Regions from separate parts of the Streptomyces sp. NPDC033178 genome, predicted to be linked through region 1. Evidence: riboswitches for the same ligand, from Rfam matches in the RefSeq annotation. Region 1 holds a riboswitch; each other region holds the start of a gene.

Region 1 (7,121 bases):
CGCCACCTGGGCGGCGCGCAGCGCGAAGCTGGCCAAGCGGCGCGAACCCGTCACCGGGGTCAGCGAGTTCCCGCACCTCGCCGAGCGGTTGGTGGCACGCGAGCCCGCGCCCGAGCCGCCGTCCGGCGGACTCCCCCGGGTGCGCCGCGACGAGGCGTACGAGAACCTGCGTGCCCGCTCCGACACCCACCTGGCGGCGACCGGCACCCGGCCGCGGATCTTCCTGGCCGCACTCGGTCCGGCAGCCGCCCACACCGCCCGCCTCACCTTCGCCTCCAACCTGTTCCAGGCGGGCGGCATCGAACCCGTCACGGAAGGCGCGTTCGAGGACAGCGGGGCCACCGAGGCCTGTCTGTGCTCCAGTGACGCGCTGTACGAGGAGCAGGCCGCCGAGGTCACCGCGTCCCTCAAGTCGGCGGGCGCCGCGCATGTGTTCCTCGCCGGGCGTCCCGGGCAGTACCCCGGTGTCGACGACTACGTCTTCGCGGACTGTGACGCCGTAGCCGTGCTCTCCGCCACCCTCGACCGCATGGGAGTGTCCTGATGAAACCGACGGGACCGATCCCCGATTTCTCCGGGATCGAGCTGGGGGTCCCGGCCGTGGACGGCGGCCCCGACGAGTGGCGCGACGCCGTCAAGAAGGCGGCCGGCGGCGACGACCTCCTCTGGGAGACCCCGGAGGGCATCGCGGTCAAGCCGCTCTACACCGGGCAGGACCTGGAGGGCCTGGACTTCCTGGGTACGTACCCGGGCGTCGCCCCGTATCTGCGCGGCCCGTACCCGACGATGTACGTCAACCAGCCCTGGACGATCCGGCAGTACGCGGGCTTCTCCACGGCCGAGGAGTCCAACGCCTTCTACCGCCGCAACCTCGCGGCCGGCCAGAAGGGTCTGTCCGTCGCCTTCGACCTGCCCACGCACCGGGGTTACGACAGCGACCACCCTCGGGTGACCGGTGACGTCGGCATGGCGGGGGTCGCCATCGACTCCATCTACGACATGCGGCAGTTGTTCGACGGGATCCCGCTGGACAAGATGACCGTGTCGATGACGATGAACGGCGCCGTGCTGCCGGTGCTCGCGCTCTACATCGTCGCGGCGGAGGAACAGGGCGTACCGCCCGAGAAGTTGGCCGGGACCATCCAGAACGACATCCTCAAGGAGTTCATGGTCCGCAACACCTACATCTATCCGCCGAAGCCGTCGATGCGGATCATCTCCGACATCTTCTCCTTCACCTCGCAGCGGATGCCCCGCTACAACTCCATCTCCATCTCCGGCTACCACATCCAAGAGGCGGGCGCGACGGCCGACTTGGAGCTGGCGTACACGCTCGCGGACGGGGTGGAGTACATCCGGGCGGGCCGGGACGCAGGGATGGACGTGGACGCGTTCGCGCCCCGGCTGTCCTTCTTCTGGGCGATCGGCATGAACTTCTTCATGGAGATCGCCAAGATGCGGGCCGCGCGGCTGCTCTGGGCCAAGCTGGTCAAGCAGTTCGACCCGCAGAACGCCAAGTCCCTCTCCCTGCGCACCCATTCGCAGACCTCGGGCTGGTCGCTGACCGCGCAGGACGTGTTCAACAACGTCACGCGTACGTGCGTGGAGGCGATGGCGGCCACCCAGGGCCACACCCAGTCGCTGCACACCAACGCCCTCGACGAGGCGCTCGCGCTGCCCACCGACTTCTCGGCGCGCATCGCCCGCAACACGCAGCTGCTGATCCAACAGGAGTCCGGCACGACCCGGGTGATCGACCCGTGGGGCGGCAGCGCGTACATCGAGAAGCTGACGTACGACCTCGCGCGGCGGGCCTGGCAGCACATCGAGGAGGTCGAGGCGGCGGGCGGCATGGCCAAGGCCATCGACGCGGGCATCCCCAAGCTGCGCATCGAGGAGGCCGCGGCCCGCACCCAGGCCCGGATCGACTCCGGACGTCAGCCGGTGATCGGCGTGAACAAGTACCGCGTGGAGACCGACGAGCAGATCGACGTCCTCAAGGTCGACAACTCCTCCGTACGCACCCAGCAGATCGAGAAGCTGCGGCGGCTGCGCGCGGAGCGCGACGAGCGGGCCTGCCAGGACTCGCTGGACGCCCTGACCCGGGCGGCGGGCGGTGAGGGCAACCTGCTGGAGCTGGCGGTGAACGCGGCCCGTGCGAAGGCCACTGTCGGCGAGATCTCCGACGCCCTGGAGAAGGTGTACGGGCGGCACGCGAGCCAGATCCGTACGATCTCCGGTGTGTACCGCACCGAAGCCGGCGAGTCCCCGTCCGTCGAGCGCACCCGTACGCTGGTGAACTCCTTCGAGGAGGCCGAGGGCCGTCGCCCGCGCATCCTGGTCGCCAAGATGGGCCAGGACGGCCACGACCGCGGCCAGAAGGTGATCGCGACCGCCTTCGCCGACCTCGGCTTCGACGTGGACGTCGGCCCGCTGTTCCAGACGCCGGGTGAAGTGGCCCGCCAGGCCGTCGAGGCGGACGTGCACATCGTCGGGGTGTCCTCGCTGGCCGCCGGGCACCTGACCCTCGTACCGGCGTTGCGGGAGCAGCTCGCGGAGGAGGGGCGCGAGGACATCATGATCGTGGTCGGTGGGGTGATTCCGCCGCAGGACGTGCCCACGCTCGTGGAGATGGGCGCGGCGGCCGTCTTCCCGCCCGGGACCGTGATCCCGGACGCGGCGTACGACCTGGTCGAGCGTCTGGCCACCGACCTCGGCCACGACCTCTGAGCCCCATGGCGATCGACCTCGACACCTATGTGAAGGGCGTACTCGACGGGAAGCGGGCGCTGGTGGCGCGCGCCATCACGCTCGTCGAGTCGACGAGGCCCCAACACCGGGCGATGGCACAGGAGTTGCTGACCGAGCTGCTGCCACACAGCGGGAGGGCGCGGCGGATCGGCATCAGCGGCGTCCCGGGCGTGGGCAAGTCGACGTTCATCGACGCGTTCGGCACGCTGCTCACCTCGCTCGGGTACCGGGTCGCCGTGCTCGCCGTCGACCCGTCGTCGAGCCGGACGGGCGGGTCCATCCTGGGCGACAAGACGCGCATGGAACGCCTGGCCGTCGACCCGGCGGCCTTCATTCGCCCCTCCCCCACCGCCGGGACGCTCGGCGGGGTCGCCAAGGCGACCCGGGAGTCGATCGTGGTGATGGAGGCGGCCGGTTACGACGTCGTCCTCGTCGAAACGGTCGGCGTCGGCCAGTCCGAGACCGCCGTCGCGAACATGGTCGACTCGTTCCTGCTCCTCACCCTCGCCCGGACCGGGGACCAGTTGCAGGGCATCAAGAAGGGTGTCCTGGAGCTGGCCGACGTGATCGCCGTCAACAAGGCGGACGGACCGCACGAGCGGGAAGCCCGGGGCGCGGCAAGGGAGTTGGCGGGCGCGCTGCGGTTGATGCACCCCGCAGACGCCGCCTGGACGCCACCGGTGCTGAGTTGCAGCGCCCGTGAGTCGACCGGCCTGGACACGGTCTGGGAGCGTCTCGAACAGCACCGTACGCTGCTCGACTCGACCGGCCGCCTCGCCGCCAAACGCCGTGACCAGCAGGTCGACTGGACTTGGACGATGGTGCGCGACGAACTCCTCGGCCGCCTGCACTCCGATCCCGCCGTACGCGCCCTCGGGCCCGGTCTCGAACAGCGGGTCAGGGACGGCGAGTTGACGGCCACACTCGCCGCCGAGCGCATCCTGCGGGCGTTCGGCGGCGAGACGGACTGAGCGGGACCGGGTCGGACCGGGCAGGACCGGAGTGAGCGGGACCGCGTAGGACGGGCCGCGGGTTCCCCGTGTATGCCCAGGGCTGAGGGGCCCGGCCCGTCACCGGTTGAGGGGCCGGTGGCAGTGGGGGACCGGGGCGGGCGGCGCCACAGGAGTGGGGCGGCGCCCGTCCAGTTGGCCTGGGCGGTGTCTCGTACGACCCGGTGTCTCGTACAGCCGTCCGGCATATGGGCAATGTTCCACGTCGTGAGGCCGCGACCCCTAGGCTGACCGGTGCAGCTGGTTCGCCCCGTCCGCCAGGCGGGATGCGTCGCAAGAGGGAACCCGGTGGGAATCCGGGACTGCCCCGCAGCGGTGAGCGGGAACGACCGCCGTCATACGCACTGGGCCCCGAGAAGCGGGGGCCTGGGAAGCGACGGCCAGTAGGTGTCCTCCGTACGGAGGGCGTGCTCGCGAGTCCGAAGACCTGCCATCTGCCCGTACGTGACCGATCGCGTACGGACAATCCCGGTGACCTCGTGGGCGGGTCAGGCGTACATATCCGGCGGACGACCGCGCCTTGCCGCGCGAGAGGTGTCTCTGCCGGGTTCGTCACCCCTTCGCGCCCACGTCCCGTCCCGGGATCTCAGGGAGACATCTCGCGAAGGAGAGTTCCGTGACATCGAAGTCCGCAGCCGCGGCGGCACGGGCCACCGTGTACGGCTACCCCCGTCAGGGCAGGGGCCGGGAACTGAAGAAGGCGATCGAGGGGTACTGGAAGGGCCGCGTCGACGCCGACGCCCTCCGGGCCACCGCCGCCGAACTGCGCCGCACCAACTGGCGGCAGCTGGCCGAGGCCGGCATCCACGAGGTGCCGACCGGCGACTTCTCGTACTACGACCATGTCCTGGACACCAGCGTCATGGTCGGCGCGATCCCCGGGCGCCACCGCGCCTCGGTCGAGGCCGACGCGCTCGACGGCTACTTCGCGATGGCCCGCGGCACCCAGGACGTGGCGCCGCTGGAGATGACGAAGTGGTTCGACACCAACTACCACTACCTGGTCCCGGAGTTGGGCCCTGACAGCGTCTTCACCGCCGATTCCGCCAAGCAGGTCGCCGAGCTCCGCGAAGCACTCGCGCTCGGTCTCACCGCCCGCCCGGTCCTCGTCGGACCCGTCACCTATCTCCTGCTCGCCAAGCCCGCGCCCGGTGTGGCCGCGGACTTCGACCCGGTGACCCTGCTGGACCGGCTGCTGCCGGTGTACGCCGAGGTCCTCTCCGATCTGCGGGCGGCGGGCGCGGAGTGGGTGCAGCTCGACGAACCGGCCCTGGTCCAGGACCGTACGCCCGCCGAACTGAACGCGGCCACGCGCGCCTACCGCGACCTCGGCGCGCTCACCGACCGTCCGAAGCTGCTGGTCGCCTCCTACTTCGACCGGCTCGGCGACGCCCTGCCGGTGCTGGCCAAGGCCCCGGTCGACGGCCTCGCCCTCGACTTCACCGAGGCGGCCGCCGGCAACCTGGACGCGCTCGCCGCCGTGGGCGGACTGCCCGGCAAGCGCCTGGTCGCGGGCGTGGTCAACGGGCGCAACATCTGGGTCAACGACCTCACCAAGTCCCTCGCCACGCTCGGCACCCTGCTGGGGCTGGCCGACCGGGTCGACGTGGCCACGTCCTGCTCACTGCTCCACGTGCCCCTCGACGCCACCGCCGAACGGGACATCGAGCCGCAGATCCTGCGCTGGCTCGCCTTCGCCCGGCAGAAGACGGCCGAGGTCGTCACCCTCGCCAGGGGGCTCGCCCAGGGGACGGGCACGATCACCGGCGAACTCGCCGCCAACCGGGCCGCCCTGGCCTCCCGCGCGAACTCGCCCATCACCCGCGACCCGGCCGTACGGGCGCGGGTCGGTGCGGTCACGGACACCGACGCCCGCCGCTCCCAGCCGTACGGCGAACGAGCCGCCGCACAGCGCGCCCACCTGAGTCTGCCCCTCCTCCCGACCACCACCATCGGCTCCTTCCCGCAGACCGCCGAACTGCGCGTCGCCCGCGCCGACCTGCGCGCCGGGCGCATCGACACGGCCGGCTACGAGGAGCGCATCAAGGCCGAGATCCAGGAGGTGATCTCCTTCCAGGAGAAGACCGGCCTGGACGTCCTCGTGCACGGCGAGGCCGAACGCAACGACATGGTCCAGTACTTCGCCGAGCAGCTCACCGGCTACCTCGCCACGCAGCACGGCTGGGTGCAGTCCTACGGCACCCGTTACGTCCGTCCGCCGATCCTGGCCGGCGACATCTCCCGCCCCGAGCCGATGACGGTGCGCTGGACGACGTACGCCCAGTCCCTGACCCAGCGCCCCGTCAAGGGCATGCTCACAGGGCCGGTCACCATGCTCGCCTGGTCCTTCGTCCGCGACGACCAGCCGCTCGGCGACACCGCCCGCCAGGTCGCCCTCGCCCTGCGCGACGAGGTCGACGACCTTGAGACGGCCGGGACTTCGGTCATCCAGGTCGACGAACCCGCGCTGCGCGAGACCCTGCCGCTGCGTGCCGCCGACCGCCCCGGCTATCTGGCGTGGGCCACCGAGGCGTTCCGGCTCACCACCGCAGGGGTCCGGCCGGCCACCCAGATCCACACCCACATGTGCTACGCCGAGTTCGGCGACATCGTCCAGGCGATCGACGACCTCGACGCGGACGTCATCAGCCTGGAGGCCGCCCGGTCCCACATGCAGGTTGCCCGCGAACTGGCCGCGCACGGCTATCCGCGGGAGGCCGGGCCCGGCGTCTACGACATCCACTCCCCGCGCGTGCCCAGCGCGGACGAGGCAGCCGCCCTGCTGCGCAAGGGGCTTGAGGCCATCCCGGCCGAACGGCTCTGGGTCAACCCCGACTGCGGCCTGAAGACCCGCGGCTGGCCCGAGACCCGGGCGTCCCTGGACAACCTGGTCGCGGCCGCCCATGCGGTACGGGCCGAACTGCCCACCGCCGACTGATCCGATACCTCCGACGTGGCGGCCGGGGACACGGATGTCCCCGGGCGCTGTGTCGGAGGCGCCCTGTCTCGTCAGGTGAGTTCCGCCGCCACCAGCGCTGCCGCCCTGGCGACCAGCGAGTTCTCCGTGGGCCCGTCGGCGGCGTACTTGGTCGACAGAACGGCCAGCACCAGGGGCGGCCGCCCGGGAGGCCATACGACGCCCACGTCGTTGGCGACCCCGTACGACGAGCCGCCCCCGGTCTTGTCCGCGAGGGTCCAGTCGCTGGGCAGGCCCGCGCGGAAGCGCTCGGTGTTGGTGGTGTTGGCGATCAGCCACCCGGTCAGCCGTTCGCGGTCCTCGGCCGGGAGCGCCCTGCCGATCACGAGCCGCGCGCCGGTCTGCCCGATGGCGCGCGGGCTGGTGGTGTCGGTCTTCCGCCA
Region 2 (7,121 bases), on a different contig from region 1:
CGCCGCGTCCATGGGGGAGAGGGCGGCGTCGGACCCGGCCCAGGCGGACCGTGACGAGGTGAGGCAGAGCCCTTGCAGGACAGGGATGTTGAGGTCGGCGAGCGCGCCGATGTCCCAGGCCTCCTCGTCACCGCCCGCGGACGCCTGCGAGGCGTGCGTGCCGCCGGCGGCGAGAACCGTCGCGACCAGCGCGTCGGCCTTGCCGAGGATCTCGTACAGGCCCGCGTCGGCGTCGCGCAGCGAACCGCAGTACACGGCAAGGGCGTTCGCGCCCCGGGCCTCGATCGCGTCGCACAGGGTGTCCACGAAGGCGGTGTTGCCGCTCAGCTGGTGCGCCCGGTAGAAGAGCACGCCCACGGTCGGACGGCCCTCGACGTACGCGCGCTCGCCGTGGACCCCGAACTCGGGCATCTTCCGGGGCTCTTCGAAGCCCTCGCCCGTCAGCAGCACGGTGTCGGACAGGAAGCGGGCCAGCTCGGTCAGGTTCTCCGGGCCGCCCTCGACCAGATAGCGCAGCGCCTCCGCGACGACACCGGCGGGCACGGACGACTCGGCCATCAGCTCCGCGTCGGGGACGGACTCCCCGCCCAGCAGCACGGTCGGGATCCCGGACGCCTTGAGCGCGGCGAGCCCGTCCTCCCAGGCACGCTTGCCGCCGAGCAGCCGTACGACGGCGACGTCCGCGCCGCGGACCAGCGCGGGAAGCTCCTCCGCGACATCCACGCGGGTGGGATTGCCGATCCGGTACGCGGCGCCGGCGGCACGCGCCGCCAGCAGATCCGTGTCGGCGGTCGACAACAACAACACTGTGCTCATGCGGGTGCTCCCGGTGGAATGAAGGGCAGTCCTGTCGGCGCGCCGGACTCGATGAGCCGCCACAGCGCGTCCGTGTCCGCGTGTTCCTCGATCAGATCGCCGAGCCGGTCCAGCTGCTCCTCGCGCAGCGACCCGAACGACGTGCCGGCGGCCGGTACGAAGCGGCGCCCCGCGGCGGCCGCCACCTCGCGAAGGAAGGCCCGGCGGAAGCCGTCCGACTCCAGCGAGCCGTGCCAGTGCGTGCCCCAGACCTCGCCGACCCGGCAGCCGTCCAAGAAGGGTTCCCCGCCCGTGACATGGGCGACCCCGTGGTGGATCTCGTACCCCTCGACGGGCTCGCCGAGCGCCGCGCCGACGGGCCGGGTCAGGGTCTTCTCCCGCGCGAACCGCACGCGCACGGGGAGGAGTCCGAGCCCGTCCACCTGGCCTGCGCGCGACTCGACCTCGTCCTCGATGTGCTCGCCGAGGATCTGGAAGCCACCGCAGATACCGAGGACGGGACGCCCCTCCGCGGCCCTTCTGGCGAGGGCGTCCGCGAGGCCGCGCTCCCGCAGCCACTCCAGGGCCCTGACCGTGCCACGGGTGCCGGGCACGACGACCAGGTCGGCGTCGACGAGTTCTTCGGCCCGGTCCACGAACCGCACGACGACGCCCGGTTCGGCGGCCAGCGCGTCCACGTCCGTGAAGTTGGACATCAGCGGGATCGCGCAGACGGCCACCCGCAGGATGTCCTCGCCGACGGGGGAGGAGACCGCCGACTCCCGGACCGAGCCCCTCAGCGAGACCGCCATCCCGTCCTCCTCGTCGATGCCGAGACCGTGCTGGAAGGGCAGGACCCCGTACGTACGACGTCCGGTGAGGTTCTCGAGCATGTCGAGGCCGGGCTCCAGCAGGGACACGTCCCCGCGGAACTTGTTGACGAGGAACCCGGCGACGAACTCCTGGTCCTCGGGCGAGAGCAGCGCCACGGTTCCGAAGAAGGAGGCGAAGACACCCCCGCGGTCGATGTCGCCGACGACGAGCACGGGCAGCCGCGCGCCCCGCGCGATCCCCATGTTCACGATGTCCGTCCGCCGCAGATTGATCTCGGCGGGACTGCCCGCCCCCTCACAGATCACCGCGTCATACGTGCCCCGCAACTCGGCGAGGCACTCCAGCACGGTCCCGAGGAGCTGTTCCTGACGCCCGCCGTGATAGCCGCGGGCGCTCATCTCCCCGACGGGCCTGCCCATGAGGACGACCTGACTGCTCCGGTCGCTGCCCGGCTTGAGCAGTACGGGATTCATGAGCGCGGTGGGCTCCACGCGCGCGGCCTGTGCCTGCATGGCCTGCGCCCGCCCGATCTCGGCGCCCTCCCGCGTGACGAACGAATTGAGCGACATGTTCTGCGCCTTGAAGGGCGCCACCTTGACACCCTGCCGCACCAGCCACCGGCAGATCCCGGCCGTCACGACGCTCTTGCCCGCGTCGGAGGTGGTACCGGCGACGAGCAGCCCGCCACCCGTTCCCCCGCTCGTTCCCCGACTCATGACGTACGCCCCTTCGTGCGAAGGCTGTTGACGAGGAGCCGTCCGGCGACACTCACGCCGAGCGCGAGCAGGCCCACGCGCCGCGAGAGCCGCACGGCCCGCTCGATGTCCCCGACCTCCACGGCCCGCCCTTCACCGTTGAGTACGGGCCGGTGCTCGACCCTTCCCGCGTACGAGAGCGTCCCGCCCAGCCGCACGCCGAGCGCCCCGGCGAACGAGGCCTCGACGGGCCCGGCGTTGGGACTCGGGTGCTTGACGGCGTCGGCACGCCAGGCGCGTACGGCTCCGCGCGGATCGCTTCCCGTGACGGCCGCGAGGACGGCGGTGAGCCGCGCCCCGGGCCACCCCGCGACATCGTCGAGCCGCGCGGAAGCCCAGCCGTACCGCCGGTACTTGGCGGACCTGTGCCCGACCATGGCGTCGAGCGTGTTCACGGCACGGAAGCCGACGAGTCCCGGCACACCGGCCGCGGCACCCCACACGAGGGCGCCCACGACGGCGTCCGAGGTGTTCTCGGCGACGGACTCGACGACGGCCCGGGCGATCCCGTCGGCGTCCAGCGACTGCGGATCGCGCCCGCAGAGGTGGGGCAGCCGCTCCCGGGCCACCTCGATGTCCCCGGCGGCGAGCGCCCCGCCGATGGCCCGGGCCTCCCGCCCGAGCGAAGTCCCGCCGACGACGGACCAGGTGGCGGCGGCGGTCAGGGCGACGGAGGCGGCAGGAGAGGGACGCACGGAACGCCCGGCGAGCGCGGCGATCGAGGCGGCCCCGCCGACACACACGGCGGTGTGCAGAGCGCCCCACCCCCGGTGGTCCCGCCACAGCACCCGCTCCACGGCACCCGCGGCCCGTCCGAACGCGGCGACCGGATGCCCCCGGCGGGGATCGCCGAGCAGCAGGTCACCGAGGAGGCCGGCGGCGGCGCCGTACGCGAAGACGCGGTCGGCACGCATCGGTTCAGCCGACCGTCAGGTCGGGCACAACCGTCGCTGGAAAGGCAATTGGGCAGCCGCGCATGGCGATTTGTCCTCACTCAGGGTGTCCGCGCCCTGGTTCGACGAGACCGACGGCGAGAGTTCCTGGCTCCCGGGGTGTCGATTCCCCGGTAACAGTGGCGGGACCGCGCCGGATTCGCACCGGCTTCCTCTCCTGCCGCCGTACATGGCTCCGGCAGTCCACCACGCCCACGAACACCCGTCAACTTGCTGTTGACCTGCGACGGGAGAGTGTGCTGAGGCCCACACACGGACACGACTCCGCCCCGCCGACCGGGGGGTCGGCGGGGCGGAGCCGCGCGGGACGGAGGTGCCGGACGCGTCAGGCGACGATCAGATAGATCCCGTACGCCACCGCCGCCGCGCAGGCGGCGAAGCAGGCGTACGCGCCCGTGACCGCGAGGGTCGCGGTGTCGCCCTGGGCGGAGGCCGACTCGCGCTTGGAGAGGCCGACGATGCCGAGGGTGAAGAGGCCCACGAGGGCGACGGTGACGATGAGGCTGACTCCGAAGACGGAGCCGAGGGCTGCCCAGTCGATCTTCATGCTGTGGGTTCCTTACACCGTGGCCGTACGGGCGGGCTCGGTGGCGTCCGGGCCCGGGATGGTGGTTTTGAGGTCGTCGGCCGCGGCGACCGTGCCCGCCGGCGGCGGGGTGACGGCGGCGATGGCGGTGGTCACGACGCCGGCGGGCTCGCCGTTGACGTCGTTCACGTTGTCGACGGTGACGGGCTGGCGGCGGGAGAGCGTCCAGATGACCGCCGAGCCCGCGATCAGCAGCGCGCCGGTGAGGACGATGCCCCAGGTGCCCTGCTTGGTGAGGAACTCGGCGCCCGCGCCGACCAGACCGGCGGCGGGAAGCGTGAGGCCCCAGGCGACGAACATCCGGGTCGCGGTCGACCAGCGGACGACGCCCCCCTTGCGGCCGAGGCCCGAGCCCATCACGGCGCCGGAGCAGGACTGGGTGGTGGAGAGCGAGAAGCCGAGGTGCGAGGAGGCCAGGATGACCGTCGCGGCACTGGTCTGGGCGGCGAAACCCTGCGGCGGCGCGAGGTCGGTGAGGCCCTTGCCCATGGTGCGGATGATGCGCCAGCCGCCCAGGTAGGTGCCGAGCGCGATGGCGATACCGGCCGAGACGATGACCCACAGGGGAGGGTTCGACCCGGGCGCGAGCACACCGCCGGTGACCAGGGCGAGCGTGATGATGCCCATGGTCTTCTGCGCGTCGTTCGTGCCGTGGGCCAGCGAGACCAGGCCCGCGGAGGTGATCTGGCCCGCGCGGTAGCCCTTGGAGGTCGCCTGTTCACCGGCCTTGTTGCTGATGCGGTACGTCAGCCGGGTGGCGAGCATCGCGGCGAGGCCGGCCACCAGCGGCGCGGCGATCGCGGGGAGCAGGACCTTGGTGACGACGGTCGAACCGTTCACCGACGACCAGCCGGCCGACATGACCGCGGCGCCGATCAGGCCGCCGAACAGTGCGTGCGAGGAGCTGGAGGGCAGACCCAGGAGCCAGGTCAGCAGATTCCACAGAATGGCGCCGACGAGCGCCGCGAAGATCACTTCGGTGCGGATGCCCTCTTCGTTGATGATGCCGCCGGAGATCGTCTTGGCGACCTCCACGGAGAGGAACGCACCGACGAGGTTCAGCACGGCGGACATGGCCACCGCCGTCTTGGGCTTCAGGGCACCGGTCGAGATGGTCGTCGCCATCGCGTTGGCTGTGTCGTGGAAACCGTTCGTGAAATCGAACACGAGAGCGGTAACGATCACGATTCCGAGGAGGAGCGTGATGTGTTCCATTTACCCAGGCTTCTCTTGGACGTCAGTGGCACAGGGACCGTAGGCAACCTGGATGAACGGAAGATGAACTGAGGTGGGCGACAGGGTGGCCCAATAGAGGTGCCGCCACTCCGCTTGTGTCGGAGTGGCGGCAAGAGGTCTCGAACAGAGGCGGAATTCAGGGGTCCGCTACCCCTATCGTTCCCTCGCGAACGCCCTGAGCTGGTTCAGGGATCCGTTGAAGAGATTCTGGTCACCCGGCAGGCTGCCGCCGTTGTCGTACTGCCAGAAGGTCCAGAAGTTCCAGCCTGACGGCAGCGACCCCGCAGTCGAGCTGTAGCGGGCCAGCCAGAGCGGATGGTTCGCGGCGAACGCGGCGCTGTTGCCCGTGCACATCTTCCACCAGTTGTAGTTGGTGTAGATCACCGGCCGACGGCCGGTCTGCCGCTTCACCTCGTTGCTGAAGGCCTTGATCCAGCTGACCATCTTGCTCTTGCTCAGGCCGTAGCACTTCTTCTTGCCGTACGGGTTGTACTCGATGTCCAGCGCGGGCGGCAGCGTCCAGCCGTCCGCGCGCCAGCCGCCGCCGTTGCGTACGAAGTACGCGGCCTGTGTCGTCCCCGAGGACTTGTGCGGCAGTGCGAAGTGGTACGCCCCGCGGATGATGCCCGCGCCGCGTGCCCCGTTGTACTGCTGGTTGTAGTACGGATTGCGGTACGTGTGCGACTCGGTGGCCTTCACATAGACGAACTTGGCGCCTTTGCTCTTCGCGCTCGACCAGTTGACGTTCTTCTGGTGCGAGGACACGTCGTGGCCCTTGGGCTTGGCGGCCGCCGAGGCCGGCACCTCGGCGAGAGCGGTGCCGCCGAGCGCCAGCGTCGCGACGGAGGCGGCGACGAATCGGGCGCGCTGAAGGGACAGTTTGCGATCACGAGCCATGTTTCCCCCCCGGAATGGCGACGTGCACGAAAAATCTCCCAGAGGTTACTGGAAGATCCTTGAAAGCCCGTCGCATGCCGGTCATTCGCTCCCGGCAGGCGATTCATGCCCTTGTGCGACCTTTCGGATGCGTCGGTCGCGCCCTAAAGTGCCCTGCCCGCGCCGGGGTTGAGCCGCGCGGCTGGCAGGATCGCGGCATGGCTGAGCAGCGGCGGGACACAGGAGACGGACGGGACTCGGGGGAGCGGGACGCGCCCCCGGCGCGGGAGGCGCTGGAGCGGGCGTGGGACGACCTCGTGGCGACGGCCCGCCGGACGGCGGACGAGGGTCTGGTCGTCGGCACATCGGGCAACGTCTCGGTGCGCGTGGGCGACACCGTCCTGGTCACGCCGAGCGGAGTCCCGTACGACCGGCTGGCCCCCGAGGACCTCTGCGGGGTCTCCCTCGACGGCCGGCAGGTGCTCGGTTCGCTCGTTCCGACAAGCGAACTGCCCATGCATCTGGCGGTCTACCGTGCCACCGACGCGCGCGCCGTCGTCCACACCCACGCGGTGCACGCCACGGCCGTCTCGACCCTCGTCGAGGAGCTGCCGCTCATCCACTACATGGCCGCCGCGCTCGGCGGTCCCGTCCGTGTGGCCCCCTACGCCACCTACGGCACGGAAAAGTTGGCCGAGAACATGCTCCAGGCACTCCGGGACCGCACCGCCTGTCTCCTTCAGAACCACGGCACCCTCACATACGGAGCCTCTCTCCCCCAGGCCTACGACCGCACGGCCCAACTGGAGTGGATGTGCCACCTCTGGCTGACCGCCTCGTCCCTCCCAGGGCACACGCCCACGCTGCTCACCCGGGAACAGGTGGACGAGGTGGGGGAACGGCTGAGGGGGTATGGCCAGCGGCCGTGACGGGGAGAGGCCGGCGACCGGGATTGTCGGGGGAGGGCGGCAACCGTGATCGGAGGCCTGCAGCCGTACTGGCGGGGGTCCGCAACGGTGACTGGGCCTGGCCGGCGGTGGGGGTCGGGTGCGGCCGCCGACCCGACCGGTACCGCCGCCGTGCCTG
Region 3 (7,121 bases), on a different contig from region 1:
CCACGCCGTACGCGGCGCGCCGCTCGTTCGACGACAGGCCCACGATCGCCCAGGTGTCGCCGAGCTCGCTGAGGATCTTGCGGATCGTTGCCGGGTCGCCGTACACGGTCGGCCTCCTTGGGATGCGTACGAGAGCTGCTGCGCGCGACAACAGTGAGAGCGGCGCGGTGATTCCCCCCGCCACCGGGCTCGCGCCGAGGCGGCCACCGGGCTCGCGCCGGGCAGCGGCCTCGGCGCGACGGCCTCAGCGTGTCGCGGAGGCGGCCACCAGCAGTTCCACGTTGCGGTCGCCGGGACCGCCGGCCCAGCTCTCGTGGACGCCCTTCGTCATGCCCGTGGCCAGGTCGGGAGCGTTGTACGACAGCTCCCGGTACAGGGAGGCGAGGCCCACCGCCGACAGGTCGGCGAAGTCCGGGTCGGTGCGGTGCGGTGCGGCGGACTCGACGAGGGTCGCGAACAGGGACACCGTGCCGTCCCCGTTGTCGGCGAGTTCGATCACGCGGGCGTGGTGCGGATAGTCCAGGTGGGAGGCGGTGTTGACCTCCCAGAAGGACCGGGCGGGCGTGGCGTGCGCGTGGGGCGTGATCCGGTTGACATGGCTGTGGCCGTTGATCCAGGCCACCACGTTCGGGAACCGGTGGAGGAGGGCGAGGACCTCGGCGCCGTCGTGCCGCGGCTCCTCCGTACGGGCGGCGTCGGGGCGGCGGGTCATGCTCGGGCTGTGGTGGTGGCTGAAGACCAGGACGTGGGCGTCGTCGGCCCCGGCGTTGCGTACGAGACGGCCGTCGGCGTCGTAGGACCGGGAGCTGTGCGCGGCCAGCGTCCGCTCCAGCCAGCGGAGTTGATCGGTGCCCAGCGAGCCCTCGTAGTGGCCGCTGCGGTACGTCGTGTCGATGCTGATGCCGATGACGTTCTCGGCCACCCGGAAGGTGTAGTACATCCGGTCGCCGTCGAGGTTGTTCTCCGTGTAGCCGTGGCCGACCGGGCCCGCGCCGGTGCGCGCGGGGTCGAGATGCGCGGCCAGGTAGTCGTGCGGGGTGCACGGGCGGCGCCGTTCGTCGGCCGTCACGGTCCGCGCCGAGGCCGTGTGCCGCTTCAGGATCGCCGTGAGCACCTCGCTCTTGGGGTCGTCGCCGGAGTTCAGCGCCTTCGCGTAGGCGGCCGCGTCCGTGTCCGGGACCGACAGCAGCTTGCGGGAGCCGACGGCGAAGTCGCCCAGCGCGGGTGACAGACAGCCGCCGGGTATGTCGTCGTGGTTGCCGACCGTGGAGTACCAGGGGATGTCGAGCCCCGGGCTGGTCACGGGCCGTATCGCGGCGTCGAGGAAGCCGGGGATGCGGGGCAGCCCGCGCCGCTTGTCGAGGTCGCGCAGGGCCGCGTCGTCCGGATGCCAGTAGAGGGGCAGGCCGGAGTTCTGGACGCCTTCGTACGCCGACGGATCCCCGGTGTTGGGCGTGATCCTGCCGCCGCTCATCAGCGTGAGGAACCACTCCAGTTCGATCGCGGAGTTGTTGTCGATGTTGTCGCCCGTCGTCATCACGAACGAGGGCGCGAGACCGGTGTACGGACCCTCGCCGAGCGCGTTCACCTGCTCCACGAGCGCCACCGCCCCCGCCACCGTCAGCGCCTCCTGAGCTCGCCACGCGGCAGGCTTGCGCGACCGCAGGAACTCGGTGCGCAGCGGGTTCTGCACGTCGGTGAGGTGGAGGTCGGTGAACTGCACGAAGCACGCGAGGGGTGTACGCCGGTCCTGGCGGCCGGTGGCGGCAGGCGCAAGGTCTCCGCGTACGACCACGGGCCAGCCGGGGCCCGGGACGAGCCGTCGGTAGGTGCCGGCGTGCGCGCGGCCTCCGAGGCGGGCCGTCGTCTCCAGGGTGGTCGTCGCGTACGGGGCCGCGCGTCGCGGCGTCGGCCGTCGGGTGGCGGGGGCCGGCTGCGGGGCCGCACTCTCCGACGCGGGCTGCACGGAGGGGGCCGGGCGCTGCCGTGGGAGGACGGCCGCCGCTCCTCCGGTCGCTCCCGCCGCGACGGCACCGGACGCGAGCAGAAAGCGGCGACGGTTGATCGAGGATGCGGGCGAGGACGAGGACGAGGACGGGGGCGGTGACGGTGACGGGGAAGCGGGTGTGGACGAGGGCGGGGGAGTGGGTGCGGTACCCGCCATTTCGATCCCGGTCATGGGGTGGCCCTCCGGTGCCTCCGAGAGACTCAGCTAGCGGAACCACTCATTCAGGCCGCGGGGGCAGGGCTGTGGGCAGGGGTGTGGCGTAGCCGTGAACACCGCCGGAACAGGTGGAGCGGCTGCTGGGCCCCGCCCTGCCGGTCCGTCCGCCCATCCGTTCGCCGATCTGTCCGCCAGTCTGTCCGCCAGTCTGTCCGCCAGTCTGTCCGCCGGTCCGTCCGCCGGTCCGCGAGACCCGCCGTGATAGCTTGCCGAGGCCAGTCGAACCCATGTACGTGGGTCAGGGAATCCGGTGGGAATCCGGAGCTGACGCGCAGCGGTGAGGGTGACGGGCGTGGCATCGGCCACTGGACCGGCATGACGGTCCGGGAAGGCGCCTCGTCCGGGTGACCCCGAGTCCGAAGACCTGCTGGCGGCCTCCGCGGTCACGCGCCGACGGGGGAGCACCGTACGACCGGGCTCCGCGTTCGAGCCCTCGACGCCTGAGGAACTCCCGTGCCCGTAGCACGTCTTGCTGCCCGTCCCGCTGCCCTGGTCCTGTCCGGGGCTCTCCTGCTGACCGGCTGCGGTTCGGGGGACTCGTCGTCCGACACGGACTCGGGGGCCGCCGTCACCCTCGACAACTGCGGCGAGACCGTACGCGTCGAGTCTCCGCCCGAGCGGGCCGTGTCCCTCAACCAGGGCACCACCGAGATCATGCTCTCGCTCGGCCTCGCCGACCGCATGGCCGGCACCGCCACCTGGACCGACCCGGTGATGAAGGGCCTGGAGAAGGCGAACGCGAAGGTGGAGCGGATCGCCGACAACAACCCCTCCTTCGAACGGGTCCTGGACGCCGACCCCGACTTCGTCGCTGCCTCGTTCGTGTCGACACTCGGCAAGGGCGGCGTGGCCACCCGGGAGCAGTTCGAGAAGCTCGGCGTGCCCGCCTACGTCTCGCCCTCCGACTGCGTCGGCAAGGACAACGACTCGGGCGGCGACGGCGCGCGGAAGAAGGCCCTCGGCATCGACGCCGTCTACGGCGAAGTGCGCGACCTGGCCCAGGTGTTCGGCGTCGAGAAGCGGGGCGAGCAGCTCGTCGCAGACCTCAAGCGGCGGACGAAGAAGGCCACTTCGGGGATCGACGCCTCCGACGTCACCCTCCTGTACTGGTTCGCCAACTCCGACTCGCCCTACATGGCGGGCTGTTGCGGCGCTCCCGGCGTCATCACCCGGACCCTCGGCGCGAAGAACGTCTTCGACGACACGCACGAGGAGTGGCCCCAGATCAACTGGGAGACCGTCGCCGACCGCGACCCCGACGTGCTCGTCATCGGCGACCTGACGCGCAAGTCGCAGACCGCCGAGTCCGCGAAGAAGAAGATCGAGTTCCTGGAGTCCGACCCGGTCACCAAGAACATGACTGCAGTAAAGAAGAAGCGGTACGTCCTGCTCAGCGGGCAGGCGATGAACCCGACCATCCGCACGGTCGAGGGCGTCGAGCAAGTCGCCTCCGCCCTGCGGGAGTTCGGGCTCGCCGGGTGACACGGCCGCGCCTGGGACTGCTCATCGCCGCGGGCGTCGCCCTGCTCCTCCTGTCCGTCGCCGTCGCGATCACCATCGGCCCCGCGGACATCCGGGTCGGCGACGTCTGGTCCGTGGTCGCGTCCCATCTCGGCTGGGGCAGCTCGGAGTTGACCCCGATCCGGGAGGGGATCGTCTGGGAGCTGCGCTTGCCGCGCACGCTCCTGGCGGCCGTGTGCGGGGCCGGACTCGCCGTGTGCGGCGCGGTGATGCAGTCCCTGCTGCGCAACCCGCTCGCCGACCCGTTCGTCCTCGGTGTGTCCTCGGGCGCCTCGACGGGCGCCGTGACCGTGGTCGTCCTCGGCGTCGGCGGGGGCCTGGTATCGGTCTCCGCGGGCGCGTTCCTCGGCGCGGTGCTGTCCTTCGGGCTCGTGCTGCTGCTCAGCCACACGCTCGGCGGGGCGACGGACCGTGTGGTGCTGAGCGGGGTCGCCGCGATGCAGCTCTTCTCGGCGCTCACCTCCTTCGTCGTGATGACCGCCGCCGACGCCGAGACCACCCGCGGGGTGCTGTTCTGGCTGCTCGGTTCGCTGAGCGGGGTCGGCTGGACCGACGTCTGGGTGTGCTTCGCGGTGCTCGCGGTGACGCTGCTGGTGTGCCTCGGGTACGCGCGGACGCTCGACGCGTTCGCCTTCGGCCAGGACGCCGCCGCGACGCTCGGGGTCTCCGTCGCCCGTACGCGACTGGTGCTGCTCTGTGCCACGGCGTTGCTGACCGCCGCGCTCGTCAGCTCGGCGGGTGCGATCGGCTTCGTCGGCCTCGTACTGCCGCATGCGGCAAGGGCGTTGGTGGGGTCCGGGCACGCCCGGCTGCTGCCGGTCACGGCCCTCGCCGGAGCGGTGTTCCTGGTGTGGGTGGACACCCTGGCCCGTACCGTCCTCGATCCCCAGGAGGTACCGGTGGGCGTGGTGACCTCACTGATCGGCGTACCGGTGTTCGTGCTGGTGCTGTACCGGACGCGGAGGGCGTGATGACGACGGAGGACATCAAGAACACCGGGCCCACGCGGGCGGCACCGGGAACCGGGCGCACGCAGGCGGCACAGGGCGCTGGGCCCGCGCTTGCCGCGCAAGGGGCCGGGCACGCGCAGGCGGCACCCGGAGAGGGCCTCCGCGCCCACCGCGTCACGCGCACCGCCGACGACCGTGTCATCCTCGACGGCGTCAGCATCACCCCAGCCCCCGGCACCACCGTCGGACTGCTCGGCCCGAACGGCTCCGGCAAGTCCACCCTCCTGCGTCTCCTCGCCGGCGTCCTCGCTCCCGCCTCCGGTGTCGTCACCCTCGACGGCAGCCCCCTCGCCGAACTGGGCCGCCGCGACATCGCCCGCCGTGTCGCCGTGGTAGAGCAACAGGCGGACACCCAGGTCGAGTTGAGCGTCCTGGATGTCGTACGGCTCGGCCGCACACCCCATCGCCGCGCCTGGACCCCCGCGTCCGAGGCGGACGAGCGGGCCGTGCGCGACGCGCTGGAGCGCACCGGCCTGACCGGACTCGCCCGCCAGTCCTGGCACACCCTCTCCGGCGGCGAGCGGCAGCGCGTGCAGATCGCCAGAGCCCTCGCCCAGGAACCCCGCGAACTGCTCCTCGACGAACCGACCAACCACCTGGACATCCAGCACCAGCTCGACCTGCTGACCCTCGTCACCTCGCTCCCGGTCACCAGCGTCGTCGCCCTGCACGACCTCAACCTCGCGGCGATGTACTGCGACCGGCTCGTCGTCCTGCGCGAGGGGCACGTCGTGGCCTGCGGCAGTCCGGGCGACATCCTCACGGAAGAGCTCATCGCCGAGGTGTACGGGGTCAGGGCCGCCGTCACACGGGAGGGCCCCGACGACCGGCCGCACGTGCGCTTCCTGGGCACCGTGAGTTGACCGGTGCACCGGTGAATCATGCTGGCCGCACCGGTGATTCGCGAACACGTGTCCGGAAATGACGTCCGCCTCCCTGCGCCGGACCCCGCACGCGCCTACGCTCACCCCGTGCTGCGTATCACCGACGCCCGAACCGGCGAGCCCACCGACGCCACCCCCGCCCGCCGGGGCCTGACCCGCGTCGAGGCCCATGTGCCCCGCCCCGACACCACAGGCCTGCGCGTGCTCCTGGTCGCCGACGTCCTCGTACGCGCCCTGGAGATCAGCGGGACGCCCGTCTGGACCGTACTGACCGGCACGGAGGGGCGTACGGAACTCCGGGCCCGCGCCGCGGCACTCGGTATCCGGCCGTTCGAGGACGAACGGGACAGCGGATCAGGCCTCGGCGAGGCCCAGGTGCTGCACGTGAGCGCCCCGGAGGTTGGTGCGGTGGACGGGGCGGGTGAGGACGGCGAGGCGGCGAACGGTCTGCGGGTCGAGGTCGCCCCGGCCGACGCCGAGAGCGGAGTGGCGGACGACGACGAGCGCGCCTCGGCCCTCCGCCTCGCCCTGCTCGCATGCCCCCGCCGCGAACCCCTCCGGCTCGACGAGACCGCCCTCACCGACGCCGAGGACACCCTGCGGCGCTGGCGAGGCGCCGTCGCCACCTGGGCGACCCGGCCGTCCGGCCCCATCCCCGATCCCGTACGCCAACAGCTGCGCGCCGCCTGGGAGGACGACCTGGACGTGCCCGCCGTACTCGCCGTGCTGCGCAAGGTGGAGACGTCGGGGACCGTCCCGGACGGCGCCCGATTTGAGACGTACGCCTACGCGGACCGGCTCCTCGGGCTCGAACTCACCCGTGACATCGGCCGCGGGACCCCCTCGTGATCGCGCGCGCCGGAACGGGCCCGCTGCGCCGCCTGGTCGTCCTGCGGCACGCCAAGTCGGCCTGGCCGGACGGCGTCCCCGACCACGAGCGGCCGCTCGCCCCGCGCGGGCGCCGCGACGCCCCGGCCGCCGGACGCGCGCTGGCCGACATCGACTGCCTGCCCGACCTGGCGCTCTGCTCCACCGCCGTACGCGCCCGGCAGACCTGGGAGCTGACCGCCGGACAGTGGGGCACGCCGCCTCCCGTACGCCACGATCCGCGGTTGTACGGGGCCGACGTTCCCGAGCTGCTCGAAGCGGTGCGCGAAGTGTCCACGCACACCAAGACGTTGCTGCTGATCGGGCACAACCCCGGGCTGGAGGACCTGGTGCTCGCCCTAGCCGGCGACAGCCTCGACGACGCGCTGGCCGACGTACGGAGGAAGTTCCCCACGTCGGCCATCGCGGTCCTCGCCTGGCACGGCGACGAATGGGGCTCCCTCGGCACCGGCACGGCACTGCTCACCGACATGATCGTGCCGCGGGGACAGAGGCCGGGACGGAGGCGGGGATCAAAGGGGAGCTGATCCCCGCCCGCGAGGAGGGCCGGTCGCGAGGAGAGCCGTCCGCGTGGGAAGCCGGTCGCCACGGACC
Region 4 (7,121 bases), on a different contig from region 1:
ACATCGTCTACAGCCCGTACGCGATCCAGCGCGATCCGCGGTCGTACGACGGCAACCTGGAGTTCGACCCCGACCGCTGGCTTCCCGAGCGCGCCAAGGACGTGCCGAAGTACGCGATGAGTCCGTTCAGCGTGGGCAACCGGAAGTGCCCGAGCGACCACTTCTCGATGGCCCAGCTCAGCCTCATCACGGCGGCGGTGGCCTCGCGCTGGCGCCTGGAGCAGGTGTCCGACTCCAACGACACGACCCGGGTCGGCATCACGCTGCGGCCGCACCGGCTGCTGCTGAGGGCGGTGGCCCGCTGAGTGCGCGGCGCACGTTCAGGCGGCCTCGGAGCCTCTGAACGTGCGCCGGTACGCGTTCGGGGTCGTCCCGAGCAGGCGGACGAACTGGTGGCGCAGCGCGGCAGCGGTCCCGAACCCCGTGCGGTCCGCGATGAAGTCCATGGTCTCGTCCGTGGCCTCCAGCAACTCCTGTGCCAGCAGCACCCGTTGACGCAGCAGCCAGCGGTACGGGGTCGTGCCCGTCTCCTGCTGGAAGCGGCGGGCGAACGTGCGCGGGGACATGAGCGCGCGAGCGGCGAGCTGTTCGACGGTCACCTCCTCGTCGAGGTGGCGCTCCATCCAGGCGAGCACCTCGCCGACCGTGTCGCACTGCGAGCGCGGCAGCGGCCGCTCGATGTACTGGGCCTGGCCGCCGTCCCGGTGCGGGGGTACCACCATGCGGCGGGCGATGGCGTTGGCGATCTCGGGGCCCTGCTCCTTGCGGACGATGTGCAGACAGGCGTCGATGCCGGCCGCGGTGCCCGCGGAGGTGACCACCGGGTCGTCGTCCACGTACAGCACGTCCGGCTCGACCCTCGCCCGCGGGTACTGCCGGGCCAGCGTGTCCACGTGCTGCCAGTGCACGGCGCAGCGCCGCCCGTCCAGGAGCCCGGCGGCGCCCAGCACGAAGACCCCGGAGCAGACGCTCAGGACCCGGGCCCCGCGGTCCACGGCCCGGCGCAGTGCGTCGAGCATCTCGGGCGGATACTCGCGCACGGCGTAGGTGCTCCCGGCGGGTACGACGACCAGGTCGGCCTCTTCCAGCCGGTCGAGCCCGTACGGAGTGGCGACCGTGAACCCGGGGACGTGGGTGCTGAGGCTCGCGCCCGGAGTCTCCGCGGAGACCACCGCGAAGTCGTACACCGGCAGCCCCTCGTCGCTGCGGTCGAGGCCGAACACCTCGCAGACCACACCGAGTTCAAAAGGATGCACACCGTCGAGCAGGACGACAGCCACGTTGTTGAGCATGTTTCCCAGTGTGCACCCGATCTGGCAGGAAATCGAGGGTGTGCGGCAGTACTGCCACTCACGGTAAGGAGCAATCGGCGCGACAGTGGTGTCCATGGAAACGACACAGCTGGAAGGCCTGATCTCAATGCTCTTCGTCCTCGGAATCCTGGTCCTGCTCGTCCTCCCCTCGGTGATCGGCATCGTGCGCGACCGGCGCATCGACCGTCAGCTCAGGGAGGCCGAGCAGGGACACCGCAAGGATCAGAAGTCCTCGTCGAAGCCGACCGAACCCTCCACGGCCACCTGGTACGCCGAAGGCCGGCGCTCGAAGAAGTTGGTCAGCTCCTGAACGCCCTGCAGCTCCATGAAGGAGAAGGGGTTCTCGGAGCCGTACACCGGAGCGAAGCCGAGGCGCGTCAGGCGCTGGTCGGCGACACACTCCAGGTACTGCCTCATCGAGTCGGTGTTCATCCCCGGGAGGCCGTCACCGCACAGGTCGCGCGCGAACTGCAGTTCGGCCTCGACGGCCTCCCGGAGCATGTCGGTGACCTGCTCCCGGAGCCGGTCGTCGAAGAGCTCCGGCTCCTCCTTGCGGACGGTGTCCACGACCTCGAAGGCGAAGCTCATGTGCATCGTCTCGTCGCGGAACACCCAGTTGGTGCCCGTCGCCAGACCGTGCAGCAGACCCCGGCTGCGGAACCAGTAGACGTACGCGAAGGCACCGTAGAAGAACAGCCCCTCGATGCACGCGGCGAAGCAGATGAGGTTGAGCAGGAAGCGGCGGCGGTCGGCCTTGGTCTCCAGCCGGTCCAGCTTCTCCACCGAGTCCATCCACCTGAAGCAGAACTCGGCCTTCTCGCGGATGGACGGGATGCTCTCGACGGCGTCGAAGGCCGCCGCCCTGTCCGCCGGGTCGGGCAGGTAGGTGTCGAGCAGCGTCAAGTAGAACTGGACGTGCACCGCCTCCTCGAAGAGCTGACGGCTCAGATACAGCCGCGCCTCGGGGGAGTTGATGTGCTTGTAGAGCGTCAGCACCAGGTTGTTCGACACGATCGAGTCGCCCGTCGCGAAGAACGCGACCAGCCGGCCGATCATGTGCTGCTCGCCCGGTGACAGCTTCGCCAGGTCGGTGACGTCCGAGTGGAGGTCGACCTCCTCGACGGTCCAGGTGTTCTTGATCGCGTCCCGGTAGCGCTCGTAGAAGTCCGGGTAGCGCATGGGACGCAGAGTCAGCTCGAAGCCCGGGTCGAGCAGGTTCTTCTGGACCTTCTCGGCGTTCTCTGTGTTCTCGGGAGCGGTGGTCATTACTGGCAGGCCTCGCAGGACTCGGGGTTCTCAAGTGAGCAGGCGACGGCGTCCTCGTCGGGAGTCGCCTGTACGGGAATGGGGGCGCCCGCGGCCGACGAGGAACCCGCGGCACGGGCGATGCGCGTCGCCGGGCGCGAGCGCAGGTAGTACGTCGTCTTCAGCCCCGACTTCCAGGCGTACGCGTACATCGAGGAGAGCTTGCCGATGGTAGGCGTCTCCAGGAACAGGTTCAGCGACTGGGACTGGTCCAGGAACGGGGTCCGGGCCGCCGCCATGTCGATCAGGTCGCGCTGCGGGATCTCCCACGCCGTGCGGTACAGATCGCGCACGTCCTGCGGCACCCATGTGAAGCCCTGCACCGAGCCGTTCGACTCGCGCAGCGCCTCCCGGGTCTGGGTGTCCCACACGCCGAGCTTCTTCAGCTCCGCCACCAGGTAGGAGTTGACCTGGAGGAACTCGCCGGAGAGGGTCTCGCGCTTGAAGAGGTTGGAGACCTGAGGCTCGATGCACTCGTAGACGCCCGCGATGGACGCGATCGTCGCGGTGGGCGCGATCGCGAGCAGCAGCGAGTTGCGCATGCCGACCGAGGTGATCCGCTCCCGCAGCGCGGCCCAGCGCTCCGGCCAGTTGAGCTCCACGTCGTAGTGGTCGGGGTGCAGCACCCCCTGTGCCGTACGGGTCTTCTCCCAGGCGGGCAGCGGGCCGTTGCGCTCGGCGAGGTCGACGGACGCCTCGTACGCGGCGAGCATGACGCGTTCGGCGATCCGGGTGGAGAGCGCCTTGGCCTCGGCGGAGTCGAAGGGCATCCGCAGCTTGAAGAAGACGTCCTGCAGACCCATCGCGCCCAGGCCCACCGGCCGCCACCTGGCGTTGGAGCGGCCCGCCTGCTCGGTCGGGTAGAAGTTGATGTCGACGACCCGGTCGAGGAAGGTGACGGCGGTACGGACGGTCGAGTCCAGCCGCTCCCAGTCGATGACCTCGGTGGCCCCGGGGGCCGTGATCACGAACGCGCCGAGGTTGACCGAACCGAGGTTGCAGACCGCCGTCTCGCCGTCGTCCGTGACCTCCAGGATCTCCGTGCAGAGGTTGGAGGAGTGGACCGTGTGGCCGGGCAGCGCGGTCTGGTTGGCCGTGCGGTTGGCGGCGTCCTTGAAGGTCATCCAGCCGTTGCCGGTCTGCGCGAGGGTGCGCATCATGCGGCCGTACAGATCGCGGGCCGGGATGGTCTTCTTGGCGAGCCCCTGGTCCTCCGCCTTGCGGTAGGCGGCGTCGAACTCCTCGCCCCACAGGTCGACCAGCTCGGGCACGTCCGACGGCGAGAACAGCGACCACACGCGGTCCTCGTTCACCCGGCGCATGAACTCGTCCGGGATCCAGTGCGCGAGGTTCAGGTTGTGCGTACGGCGGGCGTCCTCACCGGTGTTGTCGCGCAGCTCCAGGAACTCCTCGATGTCGGAGTGCCAGGTCTCCAGGTAGACCGCGGCCGCGCCCTTGCGCCGGCCGCCCTGGTTCACGGCGGCGACCGAGGCGTCGAGCGTCTTCAGGAACGGGACGATGCCGTTGGAGTGCCCGTTCGTCCCGCGGATCAGGGAACCGCGCGAGCGGACACGGGAGTACGCGATGCCGATGCCGCCCGCGTGCTTCGAGAGGCGGGCCACCTGGTGGTACCGGTCGTAGATGGAGTCCAGCTCGTCCAGCGGGGAGTCGAGGAGGTAGCAGGACGACATCTGGGGGTGCCGCGTACCGGAGTTGAAGAGCGTGGGGGAGGACGGCAGGTAGTCGAGGCGGCTCATCAGCCGGTACAGCGCGGCCACTTCGTCGAGGGCGCGGGTCCCCGCTTTTGAATCGAGCACGGTGTCCTCGGCGAGACCGCTCGCCACGCGCAGCATGAAGTGCTGGGGCGTCTCGATGACGGACCGCGTGATCGGGTGCCGCAGCAGATACCGGCTGTGCAGCGTGCGCAGGCCGAAGTAGCCGAAGCGGTCGTCCCCTTCGAGGTCGATCAGCGCGTCCAGACGGGCCGCGTGGGTCCGTACGAACTCGGCGGTGCGGTCGGCGATCAGGCCCTCGCGGTGGCCGACCGCGACGGACTCGGAGAAGGACCTGACCCCCTGCGAGGCGGCCTCCTCGGCGATGCCGATCGTCAGCAGACGGGCGGCCAGCTTCGAGTACACGGGGTCCTCGGAGATGAGGCCCGCGGCCGCCTCCGTGGCCAGCTCGCGCAGCTCCGCGGTGATCCCGTCGGCCCCCACGGAGGACCGGCCGCGCAGCGCGGCGGCGGCGACCCTGCCGGGATCGGCGTCGGGAAGGTCGGCGGTGAGGTCGGTCAGGGTCCGCAGCAACACGGTTCCCGGTCCGTCGGCCTCGGCCCTGTCCTGCTGGTACTGGGGCGCTTTCGCTGAGACCGGATCGGCTGGCGCGATGGTCACGTGGGGCTCTCCCTCGCTCGGCACGGGGCCTGCGGGGAGAGGGGTTCGGGGCACACGGGGGTACACGCTCTGCGCAGCGGTACGCCGCGTCCACCGGCCCACTCCGCGAGGCCCGGACGTCATGGCACCCGGGCCGGGTGGCCTGGGCACGCTGTCGGCAGGTCCTCGGACTGACCAGGCGCACGGCTCTCCCCTGGGGACAGACATGCACAAGTACACCGTTGCGGGACAGTTCCGGATTTGCACCGGATTCCCCTGCGGCGACAACGAGCATGAGCATACATCTTGTGCCGGGCTCGGGAAGCACCCCCACATGTTGTGTGTCGTATCGGCTTCGGAGGGTGTATCGGTATGTGTCAGAGCGTCAACTCGTAGGTGAGCAGCATGATGTCGTCGAGGTCCGGGATCGGGTTCCAGTCGCGGTCCGGGGCGCGGGTGAAGCCGAGGCGTCCGTAGATGCGATGGGCGCTGTGCATGGTGCGCTGGGTGGACAGCACGAGGCGTACGCAGCCGTCCGTGGCCCGGGCGCGGTCGACGCAGGCGCGCACGAGAGCCTCTCCGGCGCCGTGCCCGCGGGCCTCCTTCGCGACCGCCAGCATCCGTATCTCGGCCTCGCCCTCGCGTGCGATGTCGGCCATCGGACCGCCGGACGGGACGAAGGTCACGCAGCCGACGACCCGCTCGCCCGCGCCTGTCCCCACCACGGCCACCAGTACGTCCGCTGCGGCGGCCCGCTTCGCCACGTCCCGCAGCTCGCCCAGATACTCGTCGCTCTCCCCGAAGTCGAGCAGCCCGTCCCCGAGATAGGCCTGCGCGGTGATCTCGCCCACAGCCTCGTACTCCTCGGGCTTCGCCCGTCTGATCACGATGTCCATGCTTGGCAGTGTGCCGGAGGGGTACGGCAAGGGGCCGCCGAGTTTCTCGCGCACCGGTGCCGGTGCCGGGGCCGTCGCGCCGGTGCCAGGGGCGTCCGAGGGGGCGGGCTCAGCCCACGGCCGGCCACTGCGGCAGGGCCGTGACGAAGTCCTTCGTGAAGTCGCGTGGGCCCGGGCCGAGGGCCACGCGGCCCGTGTGGCGGGTGCGGGCGGTCAGGGCGGGCGACTCCGTGTAGTAGTTCCGTTGGGCGGCCGCGGGGACGAACACGGTCTGGCCGCGGGTGAGTTCGCTGGCGCACTCGACGACGACGGCTCCCTCCGCGAGCGTCACGAAGGATTCGTCCGCGCACACGCCCACGGCGAGCGGGTCGTGCAGCGGGCAGGAGTCGCCTCCGCCGTGGCGGCGGTAGGAGTCGATGTAGAACCGCAGCAGCCGGGCCGCGAGCGCCGTGCCCGCCCCCGCAGCCTCCAGCGCGGCGAGGTCGGCGGGGCCGAAGAGCCAGCGGTGCGAGGCGTCCAGGTCGACCATGGTGAACGGGATGCCCGAGGAGAGCACCACCTCGGCGGCGTCCGGGTCCGCCCACATGTTGAACTCGGCGACCGGGGTGATGTTTCCGGGCACCTGCGCGTTGCCGCCCATGAACACGAACTTCTTCACTCGGTGGGCGAAGGCCGGGTCCTCCAGGAGCGCGATGGCCACGTTGGTGAGCGGGCCGGTGGCGCACACCGTCAGCTCGCCCTCGTGCTCCCGGGAGAGCCGCAGCAGTGCCTGTGCGGAGGACTCCGTCAGGTGTGCGGCGGTCGAGTCGGGGAGTGTCTCGTGGCCGAGGCCCTCGGGGCCGTGGAAGTGGCCGGCGGCCGTGTACGGGAGGCGGGTGAGGGGGCGGGCCGCTCCGCGGTGGACCGGGATGTCGGTGTCGATACGGAGGGCTCTCGCGAGGGCGCGGGCGTTGCGGTAGGTCTGCTCGGCGGGGAGGTTGCCGCCCACGGAGGTGTAGGCCCTGAGGTCCCACCTGCCTGTGCCCAGGAGGTACTGGAGAGCCACGGCGTCGTCTATGCCGGGATCACTGTCGAGGACGATCGGCGAACCAACGCTCATGACGCCCAGCGTAACCGCGGACTGCCGTGCCGCCAGGGGCAGTTGTCGCCCCCGCCGCCCCTACCCGTCCCGTCCCTGGGGGCTGCGCCCCCAGACCCCCCCTTTCGGCCTGAACGGCCTCGTCCTCAAACGCCGG

What was found. Region 1 has a riboswitch for cobalamin ahead of metE (5-methyltetrahydropteroyltriglutamate--homocysteine S-methyltransferase). Riboswitches for the same ligand answer to the same signal wherever they lie in the genome.
Region 2: linked by a shared signal. The riboswitch ahead of ACZ5VQ_RS15625 (cobalamin biosynthesis protein) and the one ahead of metE (5-methyltetrahydropteroyltriglutamate--homocysteine S-methyltransferase) in region 1 are both predicted to bind cobalamin.
Region 3: linked by a shared signal. The riboswitch ahead of ACZ5VQ_RS24735 (ABC transporter substrate-binding protein) and the one ahead of metE (5-methyltetrahydropteroyltriglutamate--homocysteine S-methyltransferase) in region 1 are both predicted to bind cobalamin.
Region 4: linked by a shared signal. The riboswitch ahead of ACZ5VQ_RS06265 (ribonucleoside-diphosphate reductase subunit alpha) and the one ahead of metE (5-methyltetrahydropteroyltriglutamate--homocysteine S-methyltransferase) in region 1 are both predicted to bind cobalamin.

What each region holds. Positions count from the first base shown of each region.
Region 1 is NZ_JBVIPT010000019.1:72,771-79,891, forward strand. It holds gene ACZ5VQ_RS37655 (methylmalonyl-CoA mutase family protein) at 1-544, shown strand, start outside; gene scpA (methylmalonyl-CoA mutase) at 544-2,730, shown strand; gene meaB (methylmalonyl Co-A mutase-associated GTPase MeaB) at 2,736-3,722, shown strand; cobalamin riboswitch at 3,986-4,210, shown strand; gene metE (5-methyltetrahydropteroyltriglutamate--homocysteine S-methyltransferase) at 4,378-6,699, shown strand; gene bla (class A beta-lactamase) at 6,771-7,121, opposite strand, start outside.
Region 2 is NZ_JBVIPT010000005.1:453,326-460,446, forward strand. It holds gene cobN (cobaltochelatase subunit CobN) at 1-816, opposite strand, end outside; gene ACZ5VQ_RS15620 (cobyric acid synthase) at 813-2,345, opposite strand; gene ACZ5VQ_RS15625 (cobalamin biosynthesis protein) at 2,342-3,298, opposite strand; cobalamin riboswitch at 3,397-3,540, opposite strand; gene ACZ5VQ_RS15630 (hypothetical protein) at 3,663-3,884, opposite strand; gene ACZ5VQ_RS15635 (inorganic phosphate transporter) at 3,897-5,138, opposite strand; gene ACZ5VQ_RS15640 (lysozyme) at 5,313-6,056, opposite strand; gene ACZ5VQ_RS15645 (class II aldolase/adducin family protein) at 6,254-6,964, shown strand.
Region 3 is NZ_JBVIPT010000010.1:91,747-98,867, forward strand. It holds gene ACZ5VQ_RS24725 (CoA-binding protein) at 1-106, opposite strand, end outside; gene ACZ5VQ_RS24730 (TIGR03767 family metallophosphoesterase) at 245-2,179, opposite strand; cobalamin riboswitch at 2,424-2,610, shown strand; gene ACZ5VQ_RS24735 (ABC transporter substrate-binding protein) at 2,678-3,706, shown strand; gene ACZ5VQ_RS24740 (FecCD family ABC transporter permease) at 3,703-4,716, shown strand; gene ACZ5VQ_RS24745 (ABC transporter ATP-binding protein) at 4,716-5,618, shown strand; gene ACZ5VQ_RS24750 (hypothetical protein) at 5,727-6,488, shown strand; gene ACZ5VQ_RS24755 (SixA phosphatase family protein) at 6,485-7,054, shown strand.
Region 4 is NZ_JBVIPT010000002.1:527,172-534,292, forward strand. It holds gene ACZ5VQ_RS06245 (bifunctional albaflavenone monooxygenase/terpene synthase) at 1-305, shown strand, start outside; gene ACZ5VQ_RS06250 (helix-turn-helix domain-containing protein) at 321-1,292, opposite strand; gene ACZ5VQ_RS06255 (hypothetical protein) at 1,387-1,623, shown strand; gene ACZ5VQ_RS06260 (ribonucleotide-diphosphate reductase subunit beta) at 1,536-2,579, opposite strand; gene ACZ5VQ_RS06265 (ribonucleoside-diphosphate reductase subunit alpha) at 2,579-5,011, opposite strand; cobalamin riboswitch at 5,151-5,291, opposite strand; gene ACZ5VQ_RS06270 (GNAT family N-acetyltransferase) at 5,368-5,886, opposite strand; gene ACZ5VQ_RS06275 (nucleoside hydrolase) at 5,996-6,985, opposite strand.